Linked DNA regions of Armatimonas rosea. The protein of the gene in region 1 binds, or shares a complex with, the protein of each later gene. Links are inferred from orthologs where the notes say so. Each region holds a gene or a part of one and is shown on either strand. Other genes may lie near its edges.

The links. Proteins that work in one complex are often made in the same cells at the same time.
Region 2: the proteins of HNQ39_RS08295 (region 1) and lpxA are in contact, whole or in part, in a crystal structure (PDB 4J09), measured with the Escherichia coli proteins. The link is inferred for Armatimonas rosea from one-to-one orthologs.

What each region holds. Positions count from the first base shown.
Region 1 is NZ_JACHGW010000002.1:88,019-95,420, reverse strand. The notes cover bases 4,254-7,253. They hold HNQ39_RS08295 (MFS transporter), read left to right. Parts: upstream 4,254-5,081; coding sequence 5,082-6,425; downstream 6,426-7,253. Other genes in these bases: HNQ39_RS30525 (YDG/SRA domain-containing protein), read left to right, coding at 6,429-7,253; HNQ39_RS08300 (DUF6807 domain-containing protein), read left to right, coding at 4,254-5,085. Outside these bases: HNQ39_RS08325 (RNA polymerase sigma factor), read left to right, coding at 1-57; HNQ39_RS08320 (hypothetical protein), read left to right, coding at 47-898; HNQ39_RS08315 (ATP-grasp domain-containing protein), read right to left, coding at 924-2,090; HNQ39_RS08305 (Gfo/Idh/MocA family protein), read left to right, coding at 2,353-3,792; more of HNQ39_RS08300, read left to right, coding at 3,844-4,253; more of HNQ39_RS30525, read left to right, coding at 7,254-7,325. UniProt on the Escherichia coli protein: Probably transports across the inner membrane the two dehydrated forms of N-acetylneuraminate (Neu5Ac), 2,7-anhydro-N-acetylneuraminate (2,7-AN) and 2-deoxy-2,3-didehydro-N-acetylneuraminate (2,3-EN).
Region 2 is NZ_JACHGW010000003.1:690,915-698,316, reverse strand. The notes cover bases 2,076-5,075. They hold lpxA (acyl-ACP--UDP-N-acetylglucosamine O-acyltransferase), read left to right. Parts: upstream 2,076-3,173; coding sequence 3,174-3,977; downstream 3,978-5,075. Other genes in these bases: HNQ39_RS18225 (lipid-A-disaccharide synthase), read left to right, coding at 3,981-5,075; fabZ (3-hydroxyacyl-ACP dehydratase FabZ), read left to right, coding at 2,713-3,177; lpxC (UDP-3-O-acyl-N-acetylglucosamine deacetylase), read left to right, coding at 2,076-2,720. Outside these bases: HNQ39_RS18245 (hypothetical protein), read right to left, coding at 1,496-1,891; more of lpxC, read left to right, coding at 1,929-2,075; more of HNQ39_RS18225, read left to right, coding at 5,076-5,306; HNQ39_RS18220 (FAD-dependent oxidoreductase), read right to left, coding at 5,299-6,342; HNQ39_RS18215 (methyltransferase domain-containing protein), read right to left, coding at 6,339-7,034; HNQ39_RS18210 (type III polyketide synthase), read right to left, coding at 7,031-7,402.

The DNA of each region.
Region 1 (7,402 bases):
CTCTCCCCATCCATCGACGGACTCCCCCAGAAAGGAACGAAACGCCATGTCCTTTGAGCCCAAGCTCCGCCGTCTGGCTAAGACGCTCCCCGAGTGTGAGGTTCCCTCCGAGCTCCACGGGCACATCCTCGCGCAGCTTCCCTCCCTATACTCCCGAAAGAAAGGTCACGTCACCATGAAAACCGTACTGATTCCCGCACTCGCGCTCGCCTTTGGCGGCGGCGGAGGCCTGCTCGTTGTCCAGTCTATCCAGACAGCGCGGGTCGCGCAGCGCACTCCTGTGCAGACCGGGCCGATTACGCTCCACTTTGTCGATGACGCAGGCAAGCCTGTCTCTGGCGTGTCCGTCAGCTTGTCGCGCTATGAGAAGAGCAATCCACGAACCGGTGCGGCTCCTGCTCAGAGGGTCAGCGATATGCCGGTGGGGACAAGCAATCAGAGCGGTGACCTGCTGCTACCCCCACAAGGGATCACGAACTTCTATGCCTCGTTTGAGCAGGAGCCCATATTCGGCACTCTTGGCCCCGTTGCAGGCAGTGGGAGCCTCGGCCCGACGAAGCGCCTGTTTGCAGCGGGGCAGATCACAGTGAGCGAGGGCCAGCAAGTGGTCGCGCTCTCGGAGCATCCGGTGCATAGTGTCACAGGGCAGCTTGTGGACGAGCAGGGCACTCCCCTTACCGATGCCCAGCCCGAGCTGTATGTGGGATCACAGCTCTTCTCCAAGCTCCACACCTACCCCGACGGTCGCTTTATTGCCTGGGTAGTGCCCAAGACGGACTATACTCTTCTCTACCACCACACGGGGCCAGGCAATCCTATCCACATAAAAAATCTCCGTGTGGACGAAGGGAAGTTCCTCGACCTGGGGACAATTACTGTCCGCTCGGGGACATGGTAGTGCCACTCTAGAGAGATACGTCCCGTTAATTCTCCACAATAAATGCGGCGCTGGCCCCGATCCAGGTGGAGTCGCGGTTGTGATCCACCCCGAGCATCTTGCCGCGCCCTAGCCGCAGGAGCGAGGTCATGGCCTGGTAGGTGCCCCCCACCCGGACAAACATGATCCGCACCTCGACCTTGGTTGGCCCCTCGGGGGTCTCGATGGTCGGGATAAAGTTCACACGCTCCTGCAGAATCCACTGGGGCGGATCCGCCACCGCCGCGAGCTCTTCCTTGGTCGGCCCGACACTCACCCCTAGCCCCGCAAACGAGAAGAGCGGCTTGAGGACATAGTTCTCTAGATCCTCCGGGAGCGCGGTGACATCCGAGAGAAACTGCGTCTTTGGGACACTCGGATGATTCAGAAACGGCAGAGAGAACTTGCTCACTAAAAAATACCAGTTCGGGTGCCCCGCCCACTCCACCTCAAGCTCGTCGCGGAAGTCGAAGGGCAGCGGAACACTTTTTCGCACCACCTCATCGACAATCACCCGGTTGTAGAGGCGCTTGATCGGGGTGCCATCGGGGGCGAAGAGCTGCTTGCCACGCTTGACCACGCTCTGCACATCCAGGGTTCGGACACCGTAGCGCTTCTCGGTGAGGAAAAAGTCTGGGCGTGTTTTCTGGGCATGGGGCGCGAGCTCCAGCAGGAAGACCTCACGGGGATCGTGGCCGTTGCAGAGCACCTGTGAGAGGGCCGCATCGTAGCTCTCTCGCGTGCCGCTGTCGAAAAACGGGCTCAGGCGGGGGGCGATCTCAAAGGCATCACGGTAGGCCTCGGCGAGGGTTGGTTGGAAGGCATAGAGCGAGGGAAAGCCCTGGATCTCGACCAGCTTGGGCGCAAGGTTCTGGTCGAGCCCGAAGTCGGCCTGCACAAAGAGCGGGGCAGAGTCGGTGTTGGGGACACGAAACGCCTCGGGGATGGCCGCCGCAGCACGGGCTAAGTAGCTCTCGTTCGCAATCAGCTGCCCGATCAGCGCCTGGCCCACGTCCACCATGCTCGCCAGGGTCTCGGCAGCAAAGAAGCACGGGGTCTCCGCGCAGCGAAAGGGCACGGGCTCCCCGCAGAGCTCGGTCAGGCGGCGCAGGAACGCCTCGTAGCGGCTCGGTGTGAAGGCGGCGTTGTACGCGGCGCGGTAGCTCTCGATCATGAAATATAGACTCCAGCCCCGCCCCTCCAACGGGCGGGGAGCAATTAAAAAACCCCGCTACGATTGTAGCGGGGTTTAGATTCCCGGACAAGGATTCGAACCTCGATTAACAGGGCCAGAACCTGTCGTCCTGCCGTTGAACGATCCGGGATCATTTCGGCGCCAGCTACTATATCGTATCTTCGGGCGGCTTGCAAGAGGAGGAAAAGAAGAGAATAAAACCGAACTGGTTTGGGTAGATTTTCTTAGGGAGAAAAAAGCAATGACACGACGAGGTTTTCTAGACGAGGCATTCTTTGCCACCGCGATCGCATCGCTCACAGCAGCGGGCGCGTTTGCGGCAGAGCCCACACCGGCGCGCCCCCGGCGGCGCTACGGCGCGGCGGACAAGGTGCGCGTCGCGGTGATCGGGGTCAATGGGCGCGGCAAGGCGCATATCGACGGCTATCTCGGGCTGCCGGATGCCGAGGTGGTGGCGATCTGCGATGTCGACTCCGGGGTTGGGGAGAAGGCGGCGGCGGCGATAGAGAAGAAGACCGGCAAGAAGCCCAAGGTCTACCAGGACCTGCGCAAGCTCTTTGAGGACAAGGAGATCGACGCGGTCTCGTGCGCCCTGCCCATCCACTGGCACGCGCTGGCGGCGACCTGGGCGATGGAGGCGGGAAAAGATGTCTATGTCGAGAAGCCCTGCTCCCACAATGTCAGTGAGGGCCGCCGGATTGTCCAGGTGCAGCAGCGCACGGGCCGTATCTGCCAGGTCGGTACCCAGAGCCGCTCGGCCAAGGCGGTCCAGCAGGGGATCAAGTTCATCCACGACGGCAAGATCGGCAAGGTCAGTGTGGCGCGGGGGCTGTGCTACAAGCCCCGCAACAGTATCGGAATCTTCCCCGATAGCGAGGTTCCCGCGGGCGTGGACTACGATATCTGGCTGGGGGCCGCTCCCAAGCGCCCCTTCAACAAGAACCGCTTCCACTACAACTGGCACTGGAACTTCGACTACGGCGCCGGCGATCTGGGCAACCAGGGAATCCACCAGATGGATATCGCGCGCTGGGCCCTGGGCAAGAACCAGCTCCCCAGCTCGGTGATGACCCTGGGCGGGCGCTTTGGCTATGTCGATCAGGGCACGACCCCCAACACCGTGGTCTCGGTCTACGACTACGCGGACTCACAGCTGGTCTTCGAGGTGCGCGGCCTGCCCACCGAGAAGCTCAAGGGCGCCGATATCGGCGATATTATCTACGGCGAGAGCGGCTATGTCGTGTTTACGTCGAGCTACGGCAAGGCGGCGGCCTTCACCAACGACGGCCAGCCGCTGGCGACCTTTAACGGCGGCGGGGATCACTTTGCCGCCTTTATCCGCGCCGTCAAGAGCCGCCAGCAGTCCGACCTGGCCGCGCCGGTTCTGGAGGGGCACCTCTCCAGCGCGCTCTGTCACCTGGGCAACAACTCCTACCAGCTCGGGCGGGAGACCAGCTTCAGCGATGCCGAGCGCGAGTGGAGCAAGAGCCGCAATGGCACCGAGGCGTTTGGCCGCATGAAGGAGCACCTGGAGAAAAACGGGGTGGCTCTGACCAACACCAAGCTCAAGCTCGGGCGCCTGCTGGAGATTGATGCGGCCAAGGAGCAGTTCAAGGACAAGGCCGCGCTTCCCCTGCTCACCCGCGAGTACCGCAAGGGCTTCACGCTCCCCAAGGCGTAGTTTGTCACCGACAGGGGAGGAATCGCTTCCTCCCCTGTCGAAAACCGGTTCATGCCGAAACCTGAATTTCTCCGCCGCAGTGCTGTCGCGGGAGCCGCCGTTGCCGGTGTCGCCCTCGCCGCAGGGGCTGCCGATGCGCAGAGCATCCCCGTCCGTGTCACCGCTGAGAAAGCCGATAGCGCCGCCGCTCCGGTCTCCCTGACCCTCTCCCAGGCCGAGCTCAAGAAAAAACACACGCTCCCCAAGGGCGCGACCCCGCTGGTCTGCCAGATCCGGGCCGCCGGTGCCGACAAGGCCACCCTGGTCTTTGTGGCCCCTGCCCTCAAGAAAGGCGAGTCCAAGCTCTTTGTGCTCACGCCCGGCAAGGCAGCGACTGTCGAGGTGAAGGAGGCGGGCAAGAACGCGGAGATCCGGATCGGGGGGCAGCTCTTCACCCGCTACGACACCACGACCGGCCCGAACAAGCCCTACCTCTACCCCATCCAGGCCTTTGGCGGCAAGCACTTCACGCGTCGCTGGCCGCTGGAAGAAGTGGGCCACGAGGAGAAAGACCACCCGCACCACCGCGGGCTCTGGTTCACCCACGGCGAGATGAACGATGTCGATTTCTGGACCGAGGTCGCCAAGGCGGGGCATCCGATCGGCAAGACGGTCAATACCGGCTACTCCGCCCTGGAGAGCGGCGCGGTCTCCGGCAGGCTCGGCACCAAGACCGACTGGATCACCGAGCAGGGCAAGACCATCGCCCGCGACACCCGCGAGATCGTGGTGACGCCGGTCGGGGAGAGTATCGTGCTGGACTTCTCGGTGACGGTCACCGCAGTCGGTGGCCCGCTCACTTGGGGCGATACCAAGGAAGGGACTTTTGCGCTACGCGTCCCCGAGATCATGAAGGCGGAGAAAGAGGGCAAGGGCACCCTGGAGAGCGCCGAGGGCGTGAAGAACGCCGCGGTCTGGGGGAAGCCATCGCCGTGGCACGACTACTGGGGCCCAGTCGAGGCAGGCGGGGAGACCTTCGGGATCGCGATCTTCGACTCCCCGAGCAACCCGCGCTACCCGACCACCTGGCACTCGCGCACCTACGGCCTCTACGCCGCCAACCCCTTCGGCCTCCATGACTTCGACACCACTAAGAAGACCGACCGCCACGCCGGGCAGCTCATCACGCCCGAGGGCAAGTCCGTGACCTTTGCCTACCGGGTTCTCTTCCACAAGGGCGATACCCGCGCCGCTAAGATTGCCGAGAGCTTCAATGCCTGGGCCACTCCCCCGAAAGTCGAGCTCGCCAAATGAGTGTTGCCTCTCACGACGACAAGAACCTGAAGTGGTACCAGGGAATCCCGAAGTACTCCTGGATGGTGCTGATTATCGCGGCACTGGGCTGGCTCTTTGATGCGATGGACCAGAATCTCTTCAATATGGTCCGGGCTCCCTCGGTCAAGGCGCTCCTGGAGCTGACCGGCCTCGCAGGGAAAGAGCTGGACGATGCCGCCAAGCTGGTGGGGGCGCAGCTGACCGCGACCTTTCTGGTGGGCTGGGCCTTCGGGGGCTTTATCTTTGGGATGATCGGCGACAAGCTGGGGCGTACCCGGACGATGATGCTGACGATCCTGATCTACGCGGTCTTCACCGGGCTCAATGGGCTGGTGCAGAACCTGCCGCAGTACTTTATCTGTCGCTTCATCACCGCCCTCGGGGTGGGCGGGGAGTTTGCCGCCGGTGCCGCGCTGGTCGCGGAGGTCTGGCCCAACCGCTCCCGCCCGATGGCCCTGGGAACCCTGCAAGCCCTCTCCGCAATCGGGAACATGGGCGCGGCCGTGGTGAACCTCCTGGCCGGTGCCGACTGGCGCGTGGTCTACTTCGTGGGAGCCGCCCCAGCCCTGATGGTGCTCTGGATTCGCTCGTCGGTGAAGGAGCCCGAGGCGTGGCACGAGGCCAAGGAGAAGGCGGCAACTACCGGAGAGATCGGCAATATCGCCTCACTCTTCAGCGATCCGACTCTTCGCAAGAACACGATCGCCGGAACCCTGATCGCTCTCGCCGGTGTGGGTGGGCTCTGGGGCGTGGGCTTCTTCCTCCCCGACCTGATCCGCACGGTGCTGGGGCCCAATGTCGCGGCGATGGACGCTGTCGCGGGCAAGAAGCAGCTCGGGCAGTGGGTGAGTATCGCGTTTATCTTCCAGAATGTCGGGGCGTTTCTGGGGATGTTTGGCTACGCCGCCCTGAGTGAGCGGGTGGGCCGCAAGCCTGCGCTGGCGCTCTTCCTGCTCCTGGCCTACGGCTCGATCCAGCTTGCCTTCTGGGGCGTCCGCGACCTCAACACCGCCTACGTCCTCTCGTTCGTGCTGGGCTTCTGCGCCCTGGCCCCCTTCTCGGCGTTTGCGGTCTACTTCCCCGAGCTCTACCCCACCCGGCTCCGCGCCACGGGGATCGGGTTCTGCTACAACTGCGCCCGCCTGCTGGCCGCCGCCGCACCGTTCGCGCTGGGAGGGCTCGCCAAGGCCTTCAACAGCCCCACCGACCCCGCCTACGGCTTCCGAATCGCCGCCGCCATCGTCGCCAGCATCTATATCTTCGGCTTTGTCGGGCTCGCCTTCGCCCCGGAGACCAAAGGGAAGCCCCTGCCCGAGTAAACCATGTCCCTCAGTAAACGCCAGTATGGTGAAATACCGGGTTATCCTGAGGGGCACTGGTTTGAAAATCGTGCAGCTCTCAGCCAAGCAGGAGTTCATCGTCCCCCGATGAATGGTATTTGTGGTAGTGCGAGTGAGCCCGCAGAATCAATCGTTCTCTCGGGTGGCTACGAGGACGATGAGGACCTTGGCAATGAGCTGATCTACACGGGTGAGGGGGGAAACGATCCCCAAACAAAGAAGCAAGTCTTCGATCAACAGCTTATTCGGGGTAATGCAGCCTTAGTAAAAAATCTATTGGAGGGAGTGCCCATCCGAGTTGTCCGTGGAGCCAGTCATCGCCATGAGCTATCTCCCTCCTCCGGTTACGTCTATGCTGGTCTCTACCGCGTCGAGAGGTATTGGCAGGATAGGGGTAAGTCAGGATTTCTGATCTGGCGTTTCCGTCTGAGTAAGGTTGGCTTAAAAGGCGCGTTTCAGATTCGCGAGCCAAAAGAAGAGTACGGTCCAACCAAGCGCGTAGCAGCAATAGTCTCACGCATTGTACGGACAACAGCTCTGGCGAATCGAGTTAAGCAGATGCATAACTACACGTGCCAAGTATGCGGAGTCCGTCTTGAAACTCCAGGAGGCCCCTATGCAGAAGCAGCACATATTCGTCCTCTCGGCCGCCCCCATCATGGCCCAGACATAATAACCAATATCTTATGTCTGTGCGCAAACTGTCATCTCTTGTTTGACACAGGAGCGATCACGATCGACGATGACCTGACAGTAACAGGAACACAACAACGTCTGAGAACAGTGCTAGGGCATCACATCCGAGCGGATTTCTTACAATACCACCGGCAGTGTTACTTGCGGCCAGAAGAGTATAGTTCCCCAGATACGGAAACATAAACTCTGCCCATACACGAAGGCCCTGCGGGACTGGATGCAGGCCCTCCACCGCATCACCAAGGTCGCCCTCCGCGCCC
Region 2 (7,402 bases), on another replicon or contig:
ATCGTGATGGTCGCGAGGGTCTGCTGCTCGTTCTCGATCTTGATCCCCTCCTTGGCCTCGACCGCCTGGTGCAGGCCATCGGACCAGCGGCGGCCAAACATCAGGCGCCCCGTGGACTCATCGACAATCACGATCTCGGGCTTGCCCTCCTGGTTGGGCTTGACCACGTAGTCGATATCGAGCTCAAAGACCGCATGGGCCTTCAGAGCCGCGACCGCGTGCTGCATGTACTCCAGGTTCTCCATCGACGAGATATCCTGGATATCGTGGCCCATCTTGCGGAGGATCTCTTCGACCTTTTCCATGCCCCGCTCGGTGAAGGTGGCGTTCTTGGCCTTCTCGTCCACGGTGTAGTCTTTTTCGTCGGTGGTGGTGTCGTACTTGTCTTTCTTGGCCTCGCCCTTCTCAAGCTGGGGCATGATGCTCGAGAAGACATAGTAGAGCTCCGACGAGCGCTGGGCCGTGCCGGAGATAATCAGCGGGGTCCGGGCCTCGTCGATTAAGTTGGAGTCGCACTCGTCGATAATGGCGAACCAGTGACCACGGTGCTGGACAACATGCTCCAGGGTGGGGGCCATGTTGTCGCGGAGGTAGTCAAAGCCCAGCTCGGCGCTGGTGGCGTAGAGGATATCGCAGGCATAGGCATCGCGGCGGTCGTAGGTCTGGCGGGCGTACTTAAAGCGCTCATCGAGGCCATCCACCGACGGGTCTTCGTAGCTGGGGTCGTAGATAAAGGTCCCACCGCCCTCGCCCGTCTCCGGGGAGTGCCCCTGCAGAATCCCGACCGTCATCCCCAGCGCCGCGTAGACCGGCCCCATCCAGATGGCATCGCGCTTGACCAGGTAGTCGTTGGCCGTGACCAGGTGCACTCCCTTGCCCGCGATGGCGTTGAGGTAGGTCGCCAGGGTCGAGGTCAGGGTCTTGCCCTCGCCGGTGCGTAGCTCGGAGATACGGCCATCGTGCTGGACCATGCCCCCGATGAGCTGGACATCGAAGTGGCGCATCCCCAGCGCACGCCAGCCCGCCTCGCGGCAGGCGGCAAACGCCTCGACCAGGATGCTATCGAGCGCCTTGTCGTAGGCGGCGCGGAGCATCTTGGGGTCGGTGTACTCGCTCTCATCGCCGACGGCGTCCTTCACCCGCTGGCGGAACTCGTCGGTCTTGGCCTTGAGCTGCTCATCGGTTAGCGCCTTAAACTGCGGCTCGATCGCGTTGATCTTCTCCACGACCTTGCGGTACTTGCGGACATCACGCTCGTTGTTATCAAAAAGTTTTCGTAGGAAATCCATGGTTATTCTGTGGTTCTCACTTAAATTCACGTTCCCGCACGATAAACGTGGGGCTATGGGGCGTCGTGCCTCCGCCGCCTCGCTTCGCTCGGATAAATCTTGTACCGACGAGGGACGAGGAGGCGGCCGAAGGCCCCATAGCCTGACGTTTACCGTCGAGGTTGCCCGACGTTTACCATCCGGGACACAATCAACGAAGAAGAGTTCTAAGCGGCGTGCGGCGGTGCACGAGAGCCATAGGAGAGTCGCTCCGCAGAACGGAGGGTGGTTGTGAGGGTGGGATAGAGCTGCCGGGCAGCGCAGAGCTCCGGGAGCGCGACCGTGGCGCGGGTTGGGGCGAGGATCGCCAGAGCGTTCTGCTCGGAGGCGGGCTCTAGGCGAATGACCTTCAGGCGCCCGCTCTGGGCGGCGGCCTTGATCGCCTCTTCCTCTTCGGTGGTCGCCCGCCGGGGAGAGACCGCCGACTCGCTTGGCACCATCGCCACATTGGCCTGACGCAGCGCCGCCAGCACCACCGCCGCCGTGCTCGGGGTGAGCAGGAGGGTGGAGAGGAAGACAAGGCTCCAGGTCCAGATAGGCTGACGATGAACGATGCGGCTCATAGGAAATTTCGCTAGGGAATATTGTATCATCTAGGCCATGACCTACGCGACACTCTCCGGGGTTGGCATCCACACCGGCCAGCCCTGCACCGCGACTCTCACCGCCCTCCCCCCCGGCTCCGGCATTGTCTTTGAGACGGCGCAGGGGACGATTCCTGCGCGCGCCGAAAACGTGGTCGAGACCCTCCGCTGCACCGTCTTGGGAAGCGGCGGCGCACGCCTCTCCACCGTGGAGCACCTGCTCTCCGCCTGCGCGGGGCGCGGAATCACCGACCTGAAGATCACGGTCGATGGCCCCGAGCTCCCCATCCTCGATGGCAGCGCCGCAGGCTGGGCAGAGGTGCTCCCCCAGAGCCCGCTCGTGCTCCGGGAGCTTACGGAGCCAGTTATTGTGACGGGTCGCGGAGGAGCCTTTATCGCCTGCTACCCCGCCGAGCACCTCACGGTCACCTGCGCGATCGCCTTCGAGCACGCGCTGGTCGGGACACAAGTCGCACGCTTTGCCCCCCCTGCCCCCACCAGCGAGGGAGACTACGCCCGTGAGATCGCGCCAGCTCGGACCTTTGGGTTTATTGAGGAAGTGCAAAAGCTCCTCGATGCCGGCCTGGCTAAGGGCGGCTCGCTGGACAACGCGGTGATTGTCTACCCCGATCGCTACGAGCCCGCCCTGCGCTTTGACAACGAGCTGGCACGGCATAAGCTTCTCGACCTCCTCGGTGACCTCTACCTTACCGGTTTTCTGCCAAAAGCGGATATAATCGCCATGAAACCCAGCCACAGGCTAAACTGCCAGCTGGCTTCACTTCTGTCGAGGACTGATCTTGAGTAACGAAATATCCCTGCCCATCGAGGCAACGACGCTGCTGCGCATCTTGCCCCACCGCTACCCGTTTCTACTGGTAGACCGTGTCCTGGAGCTAGACCCGGGCAAGCGCATCCTGGCACGTAAGAACGTGACGATCAACGAGCCGCACTTTGTTGGGCACTTCCCTGAGATTCCGATCATGCCGGGAGTCCTTCAAATTGAGTGCATGGCACAAGCGGGCGGTGTCCTGCTGCTCCTGGAGCCCGGCAACGAAGGCAAGCTCGCCCTGCTCACCGGAATCGAGAAGGCCCGCTTCCGGCGCAAGGTCGTGCCCGGCGATGTTCTCGAGATTGAGATCGTCGTCACCAAGACACGTGGCCCGATGGGCTGGATCCACTGTGAAGCAAAAGTCGATGGAAAGATCGCCTCCGAGGCGGAGATCTCCTTTGCTCTGGCGGAAGGGAGAATGAGCGAGCTATGAGTACCCCCAAGATTCACGCAACCGCGGTGATCGATCCGTCGGCCCAGATCGGCGAAGATGTGGAGATCGGTGCCTACACGGTGATTGGGCCGGACTGTATTGTCGGCGATGGGACGATCCTCGGGCCGCACGTGGTCCTGGAGCAGTACACCGAGCTGGGCAAGCTCTGCCAGGTCCGAGCGGGCGCGGTGCTCGGTGGCCCCCCGCAGGACAATAAGTTCAAGGGCGAGCGCTCCTTTGTGCGGGTCGGTGACCGGACCCAGATTCGCGAGTTTGTCACGATCCACCGCTCCACGGGCGAGGACGAGGCCACGACAATCGGCGATGACAACCTGATCATGGCCTATGTCCATATCGGGCACAACTGCAATGTCGGCAACAAGGCCATGCTATCGTCGTATGCCGGACTCTCCGGACACATCTATATCGAGGACAACGTGATTGTCGGGGGCATGATCGGGATGCACCAGTTCGTGCGTGTCGGCCGCTACGCCATGCTCGGGGGGTACTCCAAGGTGGTCCAGGATGTCCCGCCGTTCATGCTCGCCGATGGCCGCCCCGCCGATATCCTCGACCTCAATGTCCGCGGGCTCCGCCGCGCCGGGATCGACACCAACACCCGCAACGCACTCAAGCAGGCCTACAAGCTGCTCTACCGCTCCAACATGAACCGCACCCAGGCCCTCGAAGCCATCGCGGAGGAGCTGGAGCCCAACCCGGAGCTGGACTACCTCGTGCAGTTTATCGAGCGCATGAAGGACGGAACGTCGGGGCGGCAAGACGACCGCCCGCGCCGCTAGCCCATGCGAGTCGCCATCACTGCCGCGGAGGCCTCGGGAGACCGGGTTGCCGGCCAGCTCGCCCACGAGCTGCGCCGCCTAGACCCGGCTGTCGAGCTCTACGGCAGTGGCGGCAAGTGGCTCCGTGAAGCCGGCGCCGAGGTCATTGTTGATGCCAGCTCGTTTGGGGTGATTGGCCTGGTCGCGGGCATGAAGCTGCTCCCGCAGATGCTCGCCGCGCGCCGTCGCCTGCTCGCCGAGCTCAAGCGGCGTCCGCCCGATGTGCTCATCCCCATCGATGCGGGTGCGTTTCACCTGGGGATTGGCCCAATCCAGGGCCTGGTTCCCTGGGCGCGCAAGCACCTCCCCCAGACCAAGATTCTCTACTACTTCCCCCCCGGCTCCTGGCGCAAGACCCTCAAGTACACGCCGCTCAGTGGGCTTGTCGATGCGGTCGCCTCGCCGTTTCCCTGGAACGCGAGCGAGCTCAACCGCCTCGGGGTGCGCGCCGAGTTTGTGGGACATCCCCTGCTCGATCTGGTGAAGCCCACCCACACCCTCCCCGAGCTCGCGCAAAAATACGGGCTCGACACCGACAAGCCGCTGGTCGGGCTGCTTCCGGGGAGCCGTAGTCAGGAGATAGACGCCATCCTGCCCACCCAGCTCGCCGCCGCGCTCCAGATCGCCCAGCGGCTCCCCGGCGTGCAGTTTATGATCGCCCTCGCCCCCACCGTGGACCGCACCCAGGTCGAGGCCGCGATCCGCGCCGCGACCCAGCACCACACCGCCCCCCGGCCCGCGCACAAGCCGTCGCACGAGACCAACCGACGCCAGCCCGTCCTGGCAGAGGGCTCGGTCGAGGAGCTGGCACGGCGACAAAAAGAGTGGATCGAGCAGGCCCAGGCGCACCGAAGCGAGAGCCCGGTGATCCCGCCCTTTGTGATCCTCGAAGACGCCACCTACGACATGCTCTCGGCCTGTGATGCGCTGATCTGCAAGTCGGGAACCACCACTCTGGAGGCGGCGATCTTGGGCAAGCCGATGGTGATTGTCTACAAGCTCAGCAAGGCCAATACCCTCCAGATCGCCCTCGTCCGCAAGAGCCTGCCGCGCTTTGTGGGGATGCCCAACCTGATCGCCGGGGAAGAGATCTGCCCCGAGCTCCTCCAAGACGCCGCGACTCCCGAGGCGATCGCCACCCATATCCTCGATCTCCTCCTCGACCCCGATCGCATGGCACGCATGCGCCGCAGCCTCCAGGGAATCCGCAGCCAGCTCGGGGAGCCCGGTGGAGCGGAGCGTACCGCAAGGCTCGCCCTAGATCTCGCCCAAGGATCAGCGCCTAGCTAATATCAGCCATGGTGAACTGACTCGCAAAGTGCTGTGCGAGCGCAGGAATGCGGAGCAGTGCCTCGATAAAGAGCAAGCGCGGGCTGTGCGGCACGCACGGCCGCCCCATCGCGGTGTTGAACGCCGCCCGCCGCCCGATGCGCTGGGCACGCTTCTGCTGCACCCGCTCGTAGGGTCGCAGGTCGCCCGCCACGATTGCCTCGGCGAGGGTCTCCGCGCCCAAGAACCCCAGGGTCATCCCCTGCCCCCCGATCGGGCTAATCACGTGCGCCGCATCCCCGACCAAGGCAAGCCCCTCCTGCGTGAAGCGCCGCGCGAGCTGGTGCTGGACGCCAAAGGCACTCACCCAAGAGCAGCTCTCCGGCGTCACGGTAAACCCAGTCCGAGTGGCGATCAGGTCCACGAGGCGGGGAAGACTTGCGGGCCGCTCGGGGATGCCGGTCCAGACAACCCACCGCCGCTGCGCCCCCGGCAGAGGAAACGACTCCACGATGCCGTCGGGGGTGAGAAAGAGCGCCGCATCGCTCCCAAACGGGGTCGTCTCGGCAAAATCCCCCATCAGGTAGTGGTCGGGGTAGGCGTGTCCGGTGAGCGGGATGCCTGCCTGCGTCCGCACGAGGCTGTCTTTCCCATCGCTGCCCACCACGACACAGCCCCGGTACTCGGAGAGGTCCTGCACCGCCGTCCCACGGTGAAACCGCACACAGGGCAGGGAGAGGAGGCGCTCCTCTAGGAGCTGCTCTGTCTCGGTCTGCGGGATCGAGACAGAGGTCGGCTCCAGCGCAAGCCGCCCGAGGCGCTGGCTCCCGTAGAAGACCTGCCCCCCCGTGATCGCCATGGCGCGCTGCCGCACGGCCTGCCCCACGCCCACCCGGTCGAGCACCGCAAGCGCAGGGCCATGGAGCCCAATCGCGCGGGAGTGGGGTGCCCGGGTCGTGCGGCGCTCGAAGAGCTCACAGGCAACCCCGCGCTGGGCCAGCAAGCACCCCAGTAGCATCCCCACGGGGCCGCCCCCGACAATCACCACTGGCTTCATGGCGCGCTCCAGAGGAGCTGCAGGCGAAACGGGGCTGTGGTTGCGACGGTCCAGCCGGGAGGCGCGGCTTGCTCCAGCTCGGCCGGGGTAAAGGAGCGCCGGATGGAGCGCAGGCCGTCCTCGACAATAAACGAGCGCTGGCAGACCAGCCCCGCCAAGGGGAAGAGCACATAGGCAAGGTCATCGCGGCGGATATCGTTGTGGATCACCCGGCCCAGGGCTAGCTGCTCGCAGTCCTGGCAGAGCGCAGTCAGCTCCGGCGCACTCAGGTGATGGAGGACATGGTTGGAGAGGACAATATCAAAGCGCTCCCCCGCAGCCACCAGTGTGCGCGAGTCGGCCTGACGGAACGTTGTGCTGGAGTGGTGCGGGGCTTGGCGGGCGAAGGCGATCGCGCGGGGGTCGGGGTCGATCCCCACAAAGGTCGCGCTGAGGCCCTCTTGCGCGGCCCAGCCCCCGAGGCGTCGGAGCAGATCGCCGCCGCCACAGCCGATATCCAGGACACGGGTCGTGCGCGCCTGGGTCCGTAGCCAGGGCTGGAGATAGCGCTGGTAGAGCTGTCCCCAGCCGCTGAGCACGGCATTGACCGTGGAGAACTGTGCGTAGGTGCGCTGGAGCAGGGCAGGGTCGCAGTCGGGGGAGTCCATGCGCTCCGTGAGCCCCAGCGCACGCTCTCGCAGAAAGACAGTCATACGCGGGTGAGGACAGCGCTCTCGATAGTCAGGCCCGGCCCAAACGCCAGCGCGACAATCCGCTCCCCAGCGCGGGCTTGCTCCTGCACCGCCTTGAGGACAAAGAGGATGGTCGCGCTGCTCATGTTGCCAAAGTTGCGAAGCACCTCGCGCGATGCGGTCAGCGACTCCGCCGGAAGCCCCAGCCCCCGCTCGACCCGGTCTAGGATGGCCCGTCCCCCCGGGTGGACCGCCCAGTGGTCGATCTCGTCTTTTTGGAGCATCGTGCGGGCGAGCACGGGCGCGAGGGCCTCGGTGATTCCGTTCTGGATCAGCTCCGGGACATACGACGAGAGCCGCATGCGGAAGCCTTCGTTGCCGATTGTCCA